One region of the Arthrobacter sp. PL16 genome, then DNA from elsewhere that is predicted to be linked to it. Evidence: riboswitches for the same ligand, from Rfam matches in the RefSeq annotation. Region 1 holds a riboswitch; each other region holds the start of a gene.

Region 1 (3,858 bases):
GGAGAGTAGGACACCGCCGGACAACCATTACACGAAAGGCCCCACACCACCAGGTGCGGGGCCTTCCGTACGTTAACCCCAGGTTTACGGGCAGACCGACACACCACACCGGCCACCACAGCGGGGCGCCCGCCGCGCGACCACCACTCCGGTCCGCCCGCCACGCGCACTGCGACCGGCCCGCTACACAGCACAGCGGCGGCATGCGTCGACGGAGGGCAAGCAACCAGGCGGTTAGCGGTTCCCTGGTTCCAGTTCGCGGGGAGTGGCTTCATCTCAGCGCGTGCTGACCCGCCGTCCGGAGGTATCTGATGGGTTGGATCGCCGGCGCCGCCGTTCCTCGATGCAACACATTGCGAGAGATGGAGCGTCCAACCGCTCTCGCCGCAAGCGCCGATGCGCTCAAGAGGGCCGAGATCCTAGTGAACAGTGAAGGGCCGCCATCGGTGGCGGGCGCGTTGCTCGATTCCTCCATGGTGGGGCCCAGTTCCAGCGTGGCGAACTGAAAGCTAAGGAGTTCTGAGTCGAGACCTTCCGATGGGGTGAACCGGCGTCGTACTGTGATCACGTGATCGTCCCCAGAATTTCCCAGCACGCCGTGGCGGTCGCGGATCACTACGACGAGCTCGATCCGGTTTATCGTCGGGTGTGGGGCGAGCATGTCCATCACGGGCTATGGGGGACGGGTCGCGAGACACCCGCCGAAGCTGTCGAGGCTTTGGTCGACACTGTCGGTGATCGATTGGGCCTGATGCCCGGCGAGGCGTGCGTCGACATCGGCTGCGGCTATGGCTCCACCGCAAGGCAGCTCGCGATCACACGCAGGGTTCGCGTTACCGGCTTGACACTGTCCGCCGAGCAGACCATCTTCGCCGCCGCGCATCCCGTAGCCGATGTGGTCATCCATCTCCGCGATTGGCTCGTCAACGGGCTGACCGATGCCTCAGCCGATGCCGCCTGGGCCATCGAATCGAGCGAGCACATGGTCGACAAGCCCAGGTTCTTCGCCGAGGCGCATCGCGTGCTGTCGCCCAGCGGCCGGTTCGTGGTCTGCGCGTGGCTCGCCGAGACAGATGCCGGCGGTTGGAAGGTTCGGCACCTGCTCGAGCCGATCTGCCGCGAAGGGCGCCTGCCCTCGATGGGTACGCGCGAGGATTATGAGGCCATGGCGATAGCAGCGGGCTTTGCGATCGCCGGCTACGAGGATGTCAGCAGCCGCGTCGCGCGGACATGGACGATCTGCGCCCGCCGACTCGTGAAGGCGTTGCTCGTCGATCGCCACACCCGTCGCCTCGCCCTTGGCGGACGCAATCGCATGTTCCTACTGAGCATTCCCCGCCTGATCCTGGCCTACCGCACGGGGGCCATGCGCTATGGGATATTCACCCTGTCGAAGGCTGGGGAGAACGGGGAACCACGCGGCCCCGGCACATCAGCGCATGAGGAGCCGGCCTGATTGCCCGCACCACTGCGGTCACTGACGTGCAATCCGGTTCGTCACTCGCGCACGGTCCGGTATAGGCGGTTCGCCTCGGTCAGCGCGCCGAGTGCACCAGTGCTTGCGGCGACGCCGTCGTCGTCACGCAGTCTGTTCCAGACTTGCCATGACGCTGCCGTCCGGCCGCTCCGCCACGGAGTCAAATGTGACGAATGTGACGCGGAATGTGGCCCAGGTTAAGGAGTACGCGTCAGAAAACGTCATGCAACGCCATCTCGCCGCAGCTTTGCGCCGGGGACGTGCGCGCTGCTTAGAGTAGTCCTACAAACCATCAAGAGCGGCCGAGAGATCTGGCTTGTTGACGCCGCAGCAACCATTCGACTGTCCTCCCACCAGGGAGAGCAGCGGAAGCGGTGCTCCTGCCAGAACCGATGGAGACACATCAGTGAACAAAGCTGAAGTCCCAGCGTGCTTGCAGCCAGGCATCGCTGGTTCTCAATCCGTTCGCTGATTCCCTCCCTCGGCCGTATCGAGGAGTGGAATGACATCGAACGAGTGGGCAGCGACACCGCCATCCTTGTCCTACGAGCTGTACCCGCCGGCCACCCCAAAGGCAGCCGAGGCCGTACTTCGTACAATCGACGAGCTTTCGGCTACGAACCCCGACTACGTGTCGGTGACTTTCAGCGGCACGCCCGAGCGTCGTCGGGCATCGATCGACCTGATCGAGCACCTCGTCCGCAACACCAGGCTACGTCCGCTCGCTCACCTGACCTGCGTGGGTGAAACACGCGAGAGTCTGGAGCTGCTGGTGCGGCAGTTCCTCGGACTGGGAGTGAGGGGGTTGCTGGCGCTCCGAGGGGACCTGCCACAGGATGCGGACGTAGCCCGCGGCGATCTGCCATTCGCCCGCTTCCTGGTGGAGCTGATCCGGGACATCGAGGGCCGGCACACCGCCACCTTGGCGGGCGGCAGGCTAGCAGTGGGTGTAGCCGCTTACCCGAATCGGCACCCCGAATCGCCGTCGTTCCTGCACGATATCGAGGTGTTGGTCTCCAAGCAGCGTGCCGGCGCAGACTTCGCCATCACACAGGTCTATTTCGATCCCACGCACTATGCCCGGCTGGTTACAGCGGCCAGTGCCGCCGGCGTCACGATGCCGATCATTCCTGGCGTGATGCCCATGGCCAACGTCGGTCGGCTGGAACGTCTTGCCGTTATGACCGGGGTGCGTCCGGACAAAGCACTACTGCACCGGTTGGAAACGGCGTCGGACGGCGTCGAACGTCGGCGGATCGGTGTGCAGGCGGCGGCCGTGCTGGCACAGGCAGCCTTCGATGGAGGAGCCCCCGGCTTGCACCTCTATACCTTCAATGACCACCGCGCGTCCGTCGAGGTCATCGAGCAGCTCGACCTGCCGGCTATCCGCACACTCGCCGACGTCGTCCCGGCTTGAGCCGGCCTAGAGACCAGACCTCACCTTACGTACGAAGGAGAACTTCATGAGCACCGAATGTACTTTCCCCGCCGCGACAATTCTTGGCTACCCGCGCATCGGACCGAACCGAGAGCTCAAGAGGGCGGTCGAATCGTACTGGGCAGGCGGAATCGATGAGGCGGGTCTGCAGCGCGTTGCTGACGAACTGCAGGACCGCACGGTCGCGCGTCTGGTCGAGTTGGGCCTGAGCGCTGCGGACTCCTCCATCCCGGCCGACTTCGCGCTCTACGATCAGGTGCTGGATGCTACTGCTGCGCTGGGAGCCCTGCCGGCCCGTTTCGCTGACCTGGCCGGCGATGACGGTTCCGTTGGCACTGCTGAATATTTCACGCTGGCGCGCGGGGACGGCGACCGCGCACCGCTGGAGCTGACCAAGTGGTTCGATTCGAACTACCACTATCTTGTGCCCGAGATCGGCACGGCGACGACATTCTCGGCTGGGGCGCATCGGCTGACAGCGACCGTCCGGCGGCAGCGGGAGCGCGGCGTGGTGTTGCGTCCGGTGCTGGTGGGGCCCATCACGTATCTGCTGCTCGCCAAGGCAGAAGAGGGTTCGCCCGAAGGGTTCGACCCGCTGTCCCGTATCTACGACGCAGTCGTGGCGTACGCGGGTATTCTCGCGTCACTGGCGGAGGCAGGGGCCGAGTGGGTGCAGCTGGATGAGCCGGGCTTGGTCGGCGATCGCGGCGGTGCGTTGGCAGCCCCGGGCGGGCTGGTCGAGCGGGTGTATCGGCAGCTGGCAGGGACCGCAGAACGCCCGGCACTACTGGTCACCACCGGCTACGGCACCGCCGGCAACCCGGCAAAGCCAGGTGAGGCGCTCGCTGTGCTCGCGACTGCCGGTGTCGAGGCTGTACATGCGGATCTCGTCAAGGGGGCCAAGCCTTCCGCCGAGGCGCTGCAGGCGTTGGGCACGACACGT
Region 2 (3,858 bases), on a different contig from region 1:
CGGGGCTGCGCTGCTGTCCATGAGCCACGCCACGGCGTCGGGCTCCGAGGTGAAGTAGCGCGTGGTCGTGGGGGAGCGGTGCGAGAAGCCGGACATCACCTCGTCGATGACGTCCTCGCCGACCAGCGCGACCCGCGAGAAGCCGCGGTAGCCCATCATCCCTATGCGCGCCTCGGGTGTCACGCCGCTGATTCCGTGCATGTGGACAAGGAGCGGCAGGGCTGTTGGACCGTGGAATTCCGCGAGCGCCCGGGCTGCAGCCACAGCGCGTGAGTGGGTGATCTCGACCCCACGCCGCCAGCGCAGAATCAGCATCCCGCTGTCGATACGGGCGTCGAACGGGTCCATCGGGCTCCTTCGGCGGAGTTTTCGGGCATGGCCTTTCAGCGTAGCAAGGCTCACAGCGGGTTCGGGCCGGGTGTCCATGGCTGCACGCCTCGGGCGTCCGGCCCGTGCACGTTGTAGCGTCTGATCCATGACATCGAACATCCTGGTGACCGGGGCGAGTCGAGGCATCGGCGCGTCGATCGCCCACGAAGTGGCCTCCCGTGGACATCGGGTCGCGGTGCACGCGGGGCGGGACGTGGCGGCAGCGGAGGCTGTCCGGAGCGGATTGCCCGGCTCGGGCCACGTGGTCGTGGTGGGCGATGCAGGTGATCCCGACGCGTGCCGGCAGATTGTCGACGACGCCGTCGCAGGCCTCGGCGGCGTCGACGTCCTCGTCAACAACGCAGGGATCTTCGAGGCTCATCCCATCGACACCACCTCCTTCGGCGACTGGCAGCAGGCCTGGCGCCGGACCATCGACGTCAACCTGCTGGGCCCTGCAAACCTGTCCTGGCTGGTGGCGCGCCACCTCCTCGAGCGTCCCTCGGGTCCGTCGGGTGGACGCCTGATCAGCGTCGGATCGCGCGGTGCCTACCGAGGCGAGCCGATAACGCCGGCGTACGGTGCGAGCAAAGCCGGCCTCCACGCGATGACGCAGTCGCTCGCCGTCGCCCTCGCGCCCCACGGCATCCTCACGGCCGCGGTGGCTCCGGGTTTCGTGGAGACCGACATGGGCAGGAGCGTGCTCGACGGCCCGGGCGGGGATGCGGTGCGGGCGCAGAGCCCCTTCGGGCGGGTGGCGACGCCCGGGGACGTAGCCGAATCCGTGGCCTGGCTGGCCACCGAGGCGCCGCTCTGGGTAAGCGGCACCGTGATCGACGTCAACGGGGCGTCCTACCTCCGGTAGCCGGTCATTCATGACGCCGCGTGACGATCGGCTCTGGACGCCGCTGTCACCGCCGACCTAGGCTCGTCACCAGAATCAAGAGTTCCAACGCAAAACCCTGGTTTGTTGGACGGCAACCCTCTCGCTGTAGCGGGGTGCCCCAGGTGAGGATTCGGTCCGGCATGCACCGTGCGGACAAGTATGGCGCTTCCCTACGGCAGTGCCCTGACATGAGGATCCCCATGCCCGCTGCACCCCGCCACATCCGCTTCAACGCGTTCGACATGAACTGCGTAGGCCACCAGTCGCCCGGCCTCTGGCGCCACCCGGAGGACCAGTCCTGGCGTTACAAGGACCTGCGCTACTGGGCCGACCTCGCCCGGACGCTCGAGAAGGGCCTGTTCGACGGCATCTTCATCGCCGACGTCCTCGGCACCTACGACGTCTACGGCGGATCCAACGAGGCGACCCTGCGGCAGGGCACCCAGACGCCGGTCAACGATCCCTTCCTGCTGGTCTCCGCGATGGCCCTGGTCACCGAGCACCTCGGCTTCGGCGTCACCGCCGGCACCGCCTACGAACACCCCTACCCCTTTGCCCGCCGCCTCTCCACGCTCGACCACCTGACCAACGGCAGGGTCGGCTGGAACGTCGTCACCGGGTACCTCCCCTCCGCAGCGCGGAACATGGGTAACGAGGACCAGCTGGAACACGACGAGCGCTACAACCACGCGGACGAGTACCTCGAGGTGCTCTACAAGCTGCTCGAGGGTTCCTGGGAGGACGACGCCGTCGTCCGCGACCGCGAGACCGGAATCTTCACCGACCCCGCCAAGGTGCACGACATCAACCACCAGGGCACCTTCTTCACCGTTCCCGGCATCCACCTCAGCGAACCCTCACCCCAGCGGACGCCCGTCATCTACCAGGCGGGAGCCTCGCCGCGGGGCATCGCCTTCGCCGCGGGCAACGCCGAAGCGGTCTTCGTCGGCGCGCCCACCAAGCCCATCCTGAAGGACGCCGTCACGAAGATCCGCGACGCCGTCGAGGCCGAGGGCCGCGACCGGTACTCCGTCCGCATCTACACGATGCTGACCGTCATCACCGACGAGACCGAGGAGAAGGCGCAGGCAAAGCACGCCGACTACCAGCAGTACGTCAGCTACGAGGGCGCCCTCGTGCTGCTCTCCGGGTGGCTCGGCATCGACCTGAGCGCCTACGACCCCGACGAGCCCATCGGCAACGTGAAGTCCAACGCCATCCAGTCGGCCGTCGCCAACTTCCAGAAGGTCAACGACGACGGCGCCCCCTGGACCGTGCGTGACATCGCGGAGTGGGCGGGCATCGGCGGCCTGGGGCCGCGGATCGTGGGCTCCGGCGCGCAGGTGGCCGACGAGCTGCAGTCCTGGGTCGAGGAAACCGACGTGGACGGGTTCAACCTGGCGTACGCCATCACACCCGGCTCCTTCGAGGATGTCATCACCCACGTCATCCCGGAGCTGCAGAAGCGCGGAGCCTATCCCACGGAGTACGCCGAGGGGACGCTGCGCCAGAAGCTCTTCGGCAAGGGCGACCGCCTGCCCGAGGAGCACCGCGGCGCGCGCTACCGCCTCCAGACCGTCCGCCCCTGACGCGCCCCTGTCACCCCTGATACGTGCAAGGAACCCCATGATCACCCTGAGACAACTCACCAAGACGTACGGCCGCGGAGACACCGCCGTCACCGTGCTCGACCGCCTCGACTTCGAGGTACCGACGGGCCGCATTGCCGCGGTCGTCGGCCCGAGCGGCGCGGGCAAGAGCACCCTCGCCCAGTGCATCAACCTGCTCGAACGGCCCACGTCCGGGTCCGTCGTCGTGAACGGCGAGGAGCTCTCGGGCCTGCCGGAGAAACGGCTCCGCGAGGCGCGGCGGCGCATCGGCACCGTCTTCCAGTCCTCGAGCCTCCTGAGCCGCCGGACCGCCGCCGAGAACATCGCATTGCCCCTCGAATACCTGGGGGTCACGCCGAACGAAGCCAGGGCGCGGGTGGCCGAACTGCTGGACCGCGTGGGCCTGGCGGACAAGGCAGGGCATTATCCGTTCCAGCTCTCCGGCGGGCAGGCGCAGCGCGTCGGCATAGCACGGGCGCTGGCACTGCGGCCCTCCATCCTGCTGGCGGACGAGGCGACGTCCGGACTCGATCCGGACACCACACGGTCCGTCGTCGGCCTCATCCGGCAGTTGCGGGACGACCTCGACCTCACCGTCGTCTTCATCACCCACGAGATGGACACCGTCCGGCAGGTCGCCGACACCGTGGCCCGCCTCGACCACGGCCGGATCGTGGAGCAGGGCACCCTCGTGGAGCTCCTGACCTCGCACGAGTCCCAGCTGGGGCGCTCGCTGCAGCCCCGCCGCGGTCATGCCGGCCCCGAAGCCGGGACGCGCACCTGGTTCGTCACCTATGACTCCACCGTGGTGCCGGGCGACTGGATCCAGCGTGTCACGGCGGACCTCGGCACGGCCGTGCACCTGCTCGGCGCCTCCGTCGAGACGGTGCACGGCGTCAACACCGGCAGCGCGACCCTCGGCATCGGGACGGACGACGACGCTCGCGTCGCAGCTGCACTGGCCCGTTGCGGACTGAGCGGAACGCCCGACGA
Region 3 (3,858 bases), on a different contig from region 1:
TCGAGCGGATCATCGCAGCGCCCTCGTTGATACGCCGAAGCGCCTCACCGAGGTTGGTGGCTCCGCAGACGAAGGGAATGGTGAACTTCCACTTGTCGATGTGATTGGTGAAGTCGGCGGGCGTGAGGACCTCGGACTCATCGATGTAGTCGACGCCGAGGGACTGAAGGACCTGTGCCTCCACAAAGTGACCGATACGGGCCTTGGCCATGACGGGGATGGACACGGCGTCGATGATGCTGTCGATCATGTCGGGATCGCTCATGCGGGAGACCCCGCCCTGGGCACGGATGTCCGCGGGAACCCGTTCGAGCGCCATGACGGCTACCGCACCGGCGTCCTCGGCGATGCGTGCCTGATCGGCTGTGACGACATCCATGATGACGCCGCCCTTGAGCATTTCAGCCATACCGCGCTTGACCCGGTTGCCGCCGGTCTGCGCTGTGGTTGCCGAATTGTCTTCAACGGTGGACACAACTTGCCCCTAAAGGTAGATAAAAGCTGACCCTTCATGATACGCCGCTCGCGACCCCTCCCCCGCTCGCCAGCGTCCTCCGGTGACACGCACGCCGCCGTGGCGCGGACGAATGCGGATGGATCAGGTCCAGTAGAGGAGCCGGGCAGCGGGTAGGCGCCGCTCCAGTTCCTCCGTGAACCACTGCCGCATCTCCGTCATGGTCTGCTTCGGGTACACGTACTTGACCCCGCCGAACTTCGAACGCTTCTGGCTCCACAGATCCTCGTCCATGTCGAGCTTCGTCCTGGGATACCAGCTCAGCAACACCTCCTTGCTCGCCGGGGTGAAGCGGTGCGTGATAATCTCCGCCGTCAGGTCGAGGTCGTCGATACCGGCGACTGCCTCGGAGATGTCATCCAGCAATGCGCCGTACTGCTCGCGCCAATCCGGTACGGGCATGATGGGCGCGATCGTCAGGCCCACACGGTAGCCGGCTGTAGCCACAGCACGGAGGGCGGCGAGCCGGGCCGGCATACGCGCCGTTCCGCCCTCGAACCGGTTAGCTACCTCGGCAGCATTGACCGAGAAACGGACCCGCGTCCTGCGCCCATGGTCGAGCGTCACCAGCTCTCCGACGTCGTCGAACTTGGTGGTGAACCGCAGTTGGACGTCGCTGCCGAACTCGCCCGAGCCGACGCGGGAGATCGCGGCAGCAAGCGAGCCGGTCACGCTCTCGATGCCGAGTGGATCGGTGTAGCAGGACATCTCGAAGGTCGTGCCCTCGTCACCCCGATCGATGGTTCCGCGGGTGACGGAACCCCTGCCGGCGTGGGTGCGGATCCCGCCCAGCACCTCGTCGAGATTGGCGTAGGCCCGGGTGACCGGAGGCCCCTGCAGGGATCCGGCGAGGTAACAGTACTGGCAGTGGGCGGGGCAGCCCTTGGCGAGGTCGATCCGCCAGTCCGCGCTCGGTGGGATCGGCTGCGGCTTGAGGGCGCTCGGAGGTGCGACGACGACGGCCAGCGTGTTCTTGGCGGATGCGTAGGTTTCGCGCTCGGTGGCGCCACGGAGTCCCGTCAGCGCGTTGCCGGGCAGGATCCGGATGTCGTCGACGCCGGCGATTTCGCAGCGCCTGATGATCTCGGCTGTGTGCGGTAGGTCGGCTGCGGCCCGCGTGATCATCACGTGTCTGGGCACCCACAGACGGGTAGGAGAGAGGGTGGTCAGGTCCATTTCCTGGGCTGTTGTCATTACCTCGTATAACAAGTCGGACGTCTCGGATGTTCCGCCGGATCACGGTCCGTGCGGTCATCCGCACGGTCGTCCGCACGGTTCAGGTCACGCGAGGTCATAGTGCGTTACCGCGCGTCTCAATGCCGTTCCTTCCACCTCTGTCGGCCTAGTCTCGGGAGCACAGATCAAGAGTTCCGACGCAAAGCCCTGGCTCGTCGGACGGCAACCCCCTCCGTGGTGGGGTGCCCCAGGTGAAGATCCGGCACTGCGTGAAGCGCGCGGGGCAAGCACGGCGCGTACCCGAGGGTCCGCGTCCCGTCGATGGGACGTCCATGTCATACATCTGCCTCCTGCTTTCCGGAGCAGCTCTTCTGATCAACGGTCTCGGCCTGCTGGGCCGTGTGGCACCGCGCGATTCGGGATTCTTCAACCTGGTGATCGGTGTACTCCAACTGGTCATCGCCCTGCTGATCGCATCGACGGGAGGCCCGGAAGCCGCTGGTTCGGCCAGCGGAATCGTCCTGTTCGGTCTCACCTACCTCTATGTAGGGCTCAGCTCGGTCGCCGGCCTCGGTTCCGCCGGCGTCGGCTGGTTCTGTGCCTTCGTCGCCGTTCTCGCAGTCGTGTTCGCCGGAACGGAGGCCGACGGCGACCCCATCAATTCCGTGCTGTGGCTCGGTTGGGCGGTGCTCTGGAGCCTCTTCTTCCTGCTGCTCGCCCGCGGCGCCACGCGCCTCACACGAATCACCGCCTGGAGCGCGATCCTCGTCGGCACGTCCAGCACCGTGATTCCCGCCGTCCTCGGCCTCAACGGAGCATGGCCGTCGGGCGGTACCTCTGTCATCGCTGCTGCCGCAGCCCTAGGTGTCCTGTTCGTCGTGGCCGCGACCATCAGCGCACGCCCCGTGCGTGTCCTTACACCCCCGGTACCCGTCTCAGCCTGACGCTCCTCTGCTTCCTCTCTCCCTTCCCGTTCGATCTCCACCAGCGAAAGGTCCGACATGCCGACCCTGACCCACACCCCTCCGACCACGGACGCGGATTACGAACTCCTGGCCGCCCGCTTCCGGCCCCTCTTCGCCGAGATCGCCGAGGGTGCGTCACGCCGCGAGCTCGACCATGAGCTGCCCCGGAAGGAGATCCGATCGCTCATCACTGCCGGGTTCGGAGCGTTGCGGGTGCCTGTCGCAGACGGCGGCCTCGGCGCCTCCCTGCCACAGCTCTTCCGCCTCCTCACCGAGCTGGCAGCTGCCGATTCGAACATCCCGCAAGCGCTGCGCGCGCACTTCGCCTTCGTCGAGGACCGCCTTGTCTCGACCGGCCCTCAGCGCGCAGTCTGGCTCAAGCGCTTCGTCGATGGCGAAACCGTCGGCAATTCGTGGACGGAGGTCGGCGGCGTCACGATCGGCGACGTCATCACCAAGGTGAGCCCCGACCCCGACAGGCACGACGGCGGCTTCCTCATCAGCGGCACCAAGTACTACTCGACCGGCAGCATCTTCGCGGACTGGATCGACACCTTCGCCCAGCGCACCGACAACGACGTCAAGGTGATCGCGGTGGTGAGCGCCCACCAGCCCGGGGTCACGCACGCCGACGACTGGAACGGTTTCGGCCAGCAGACAACCGGCTCCGGTACCTCGACCTTCGAGCGGGCGCGGGTCGACGCCGGGAACGTCATCGACTTCGACACCAGGTTCAAGTACCAGACGGCCTTCTACCAGGCGGTGCTGCTCGCCGTCCTGGCCGGCACCATCACTGCAGCCGAACGCGACGTCGCACACGAGGTGCGCAACCGGACCCGGATCTTCAGCCACGGCAATGCTTCGTCGTTCGCGGCCGACCCGCAGATCCTGCAGGTGATCGGCGAGGTCTCCGCAGCCGCTTACGCCGCGGACGCCACAGTCGAACGGGCCGCCCGCGCCCTGCAGCACGCCTATGAGAGTGCCTTCCTCGACGACGAGGCCGAGGACGAGCGGCGGAACGACGTCGCCGAACTCGAGACCGCGAAGGCGCAGGTGATCCTGACGGCACTTGCCACGAGGGCGACATCGGACGTCTTCAACGCGCTCGCCGCCTCCGGCGTGAGCACGGCGAAGAACTTCGATCGTCACTGGCGGAACGCGCGTACGGCTGCCAACCATAACCCGTGGGTCTTCAAGGCGAGG

Evidence for each region. A riboswitch is a leader RNA that binds a small molecule or an ion and turns the genes downstream of it on or off. The one in region 1 is predicted to bind S-adenosylmethionine.
Region 2: linked by a shared signal. The riboswitch ahead of RCH21_RS13230 (LLM class flavin-dependent oxidoreductase) and the one ahead of RCH21_RS16895 (methylenetetrahydrofolate reductase) in region 1 are both predicted to bind S-adenosylmethionine.
Region 3: linked by a shared signal. The riboswitch ahead of RCH21_RS10075 (AmiS/UreI family transporter) and the one ahead of RCH21_RS16895 (methylenetetrahydrofolate reductase) in region 1 are both predicted to bind S-adenosylmethionine.

Annotation. Positions count from the first base shown of each region.
Region 1 is NZ_JAXCIC010000015.1:15-3,872, forward strand. It holds gene RCH21_RS16885 (hypothetical protein) at 363-506, shown strand; gene RCH21_RS16890 (SAM-dependent methyltransferase) at 569-1,456, shown strand; SAM riboswitch class I at 1,764-1,876, shown strand; gene RCH21_RS16895 (methylenetetrahydrofolate reductase) at 1,980-2,894, shown strand; gene metE (5-methyltetrahydropteroyltriglutamate--homocysteine S-methyltransferase) at 2,941-3,858, shown strand, end outside.
Region 2 is NZ_JAXCIC010000006.1:158,322-162,179, reverse strand. It holds gene RCH21_RS13240 (STAS/SEC14 domain-containing protein) at 1-348, opposite strand, end outside; gene RCH21_RS13235 (SDR family NAD(P)-dependent oxidoreductase) at 476-1,234, shown strand; SAM riboswitch class IV at 1,308-1,421, shown strand; gene RCH21_RS13230 (LLM class flavin-dependent oxidoreductase) at 1,456-2,844, shown strand; gene RCH21_RS13225 (methionine ABC transporter ATP-binding protein) at 2,882-3,858, shown strand, end outside.
Region 3 is NZ_JAXCIC010000004.1:131,576-135,433, forward strand. It holds gene pdxS (pyridoxal 5'-phosphate synthase lyase subunit PdxS) at 1-475, opposite strand, end outside; gene RCH21_RS10070 (spore photoproduct lyase family protein) at 599-1,708, opposite strand; SAM riboswitch class IV at 1,874-1,986, shown strand; gene RCH21_RS10075 (AmiS/UreI family transporter) at 2,023-2,634, shown strand; gene RCH21_RS10080 (acyl-CoA dehydrogenase family protein) at 2,692-3,858, shown strand, end outside.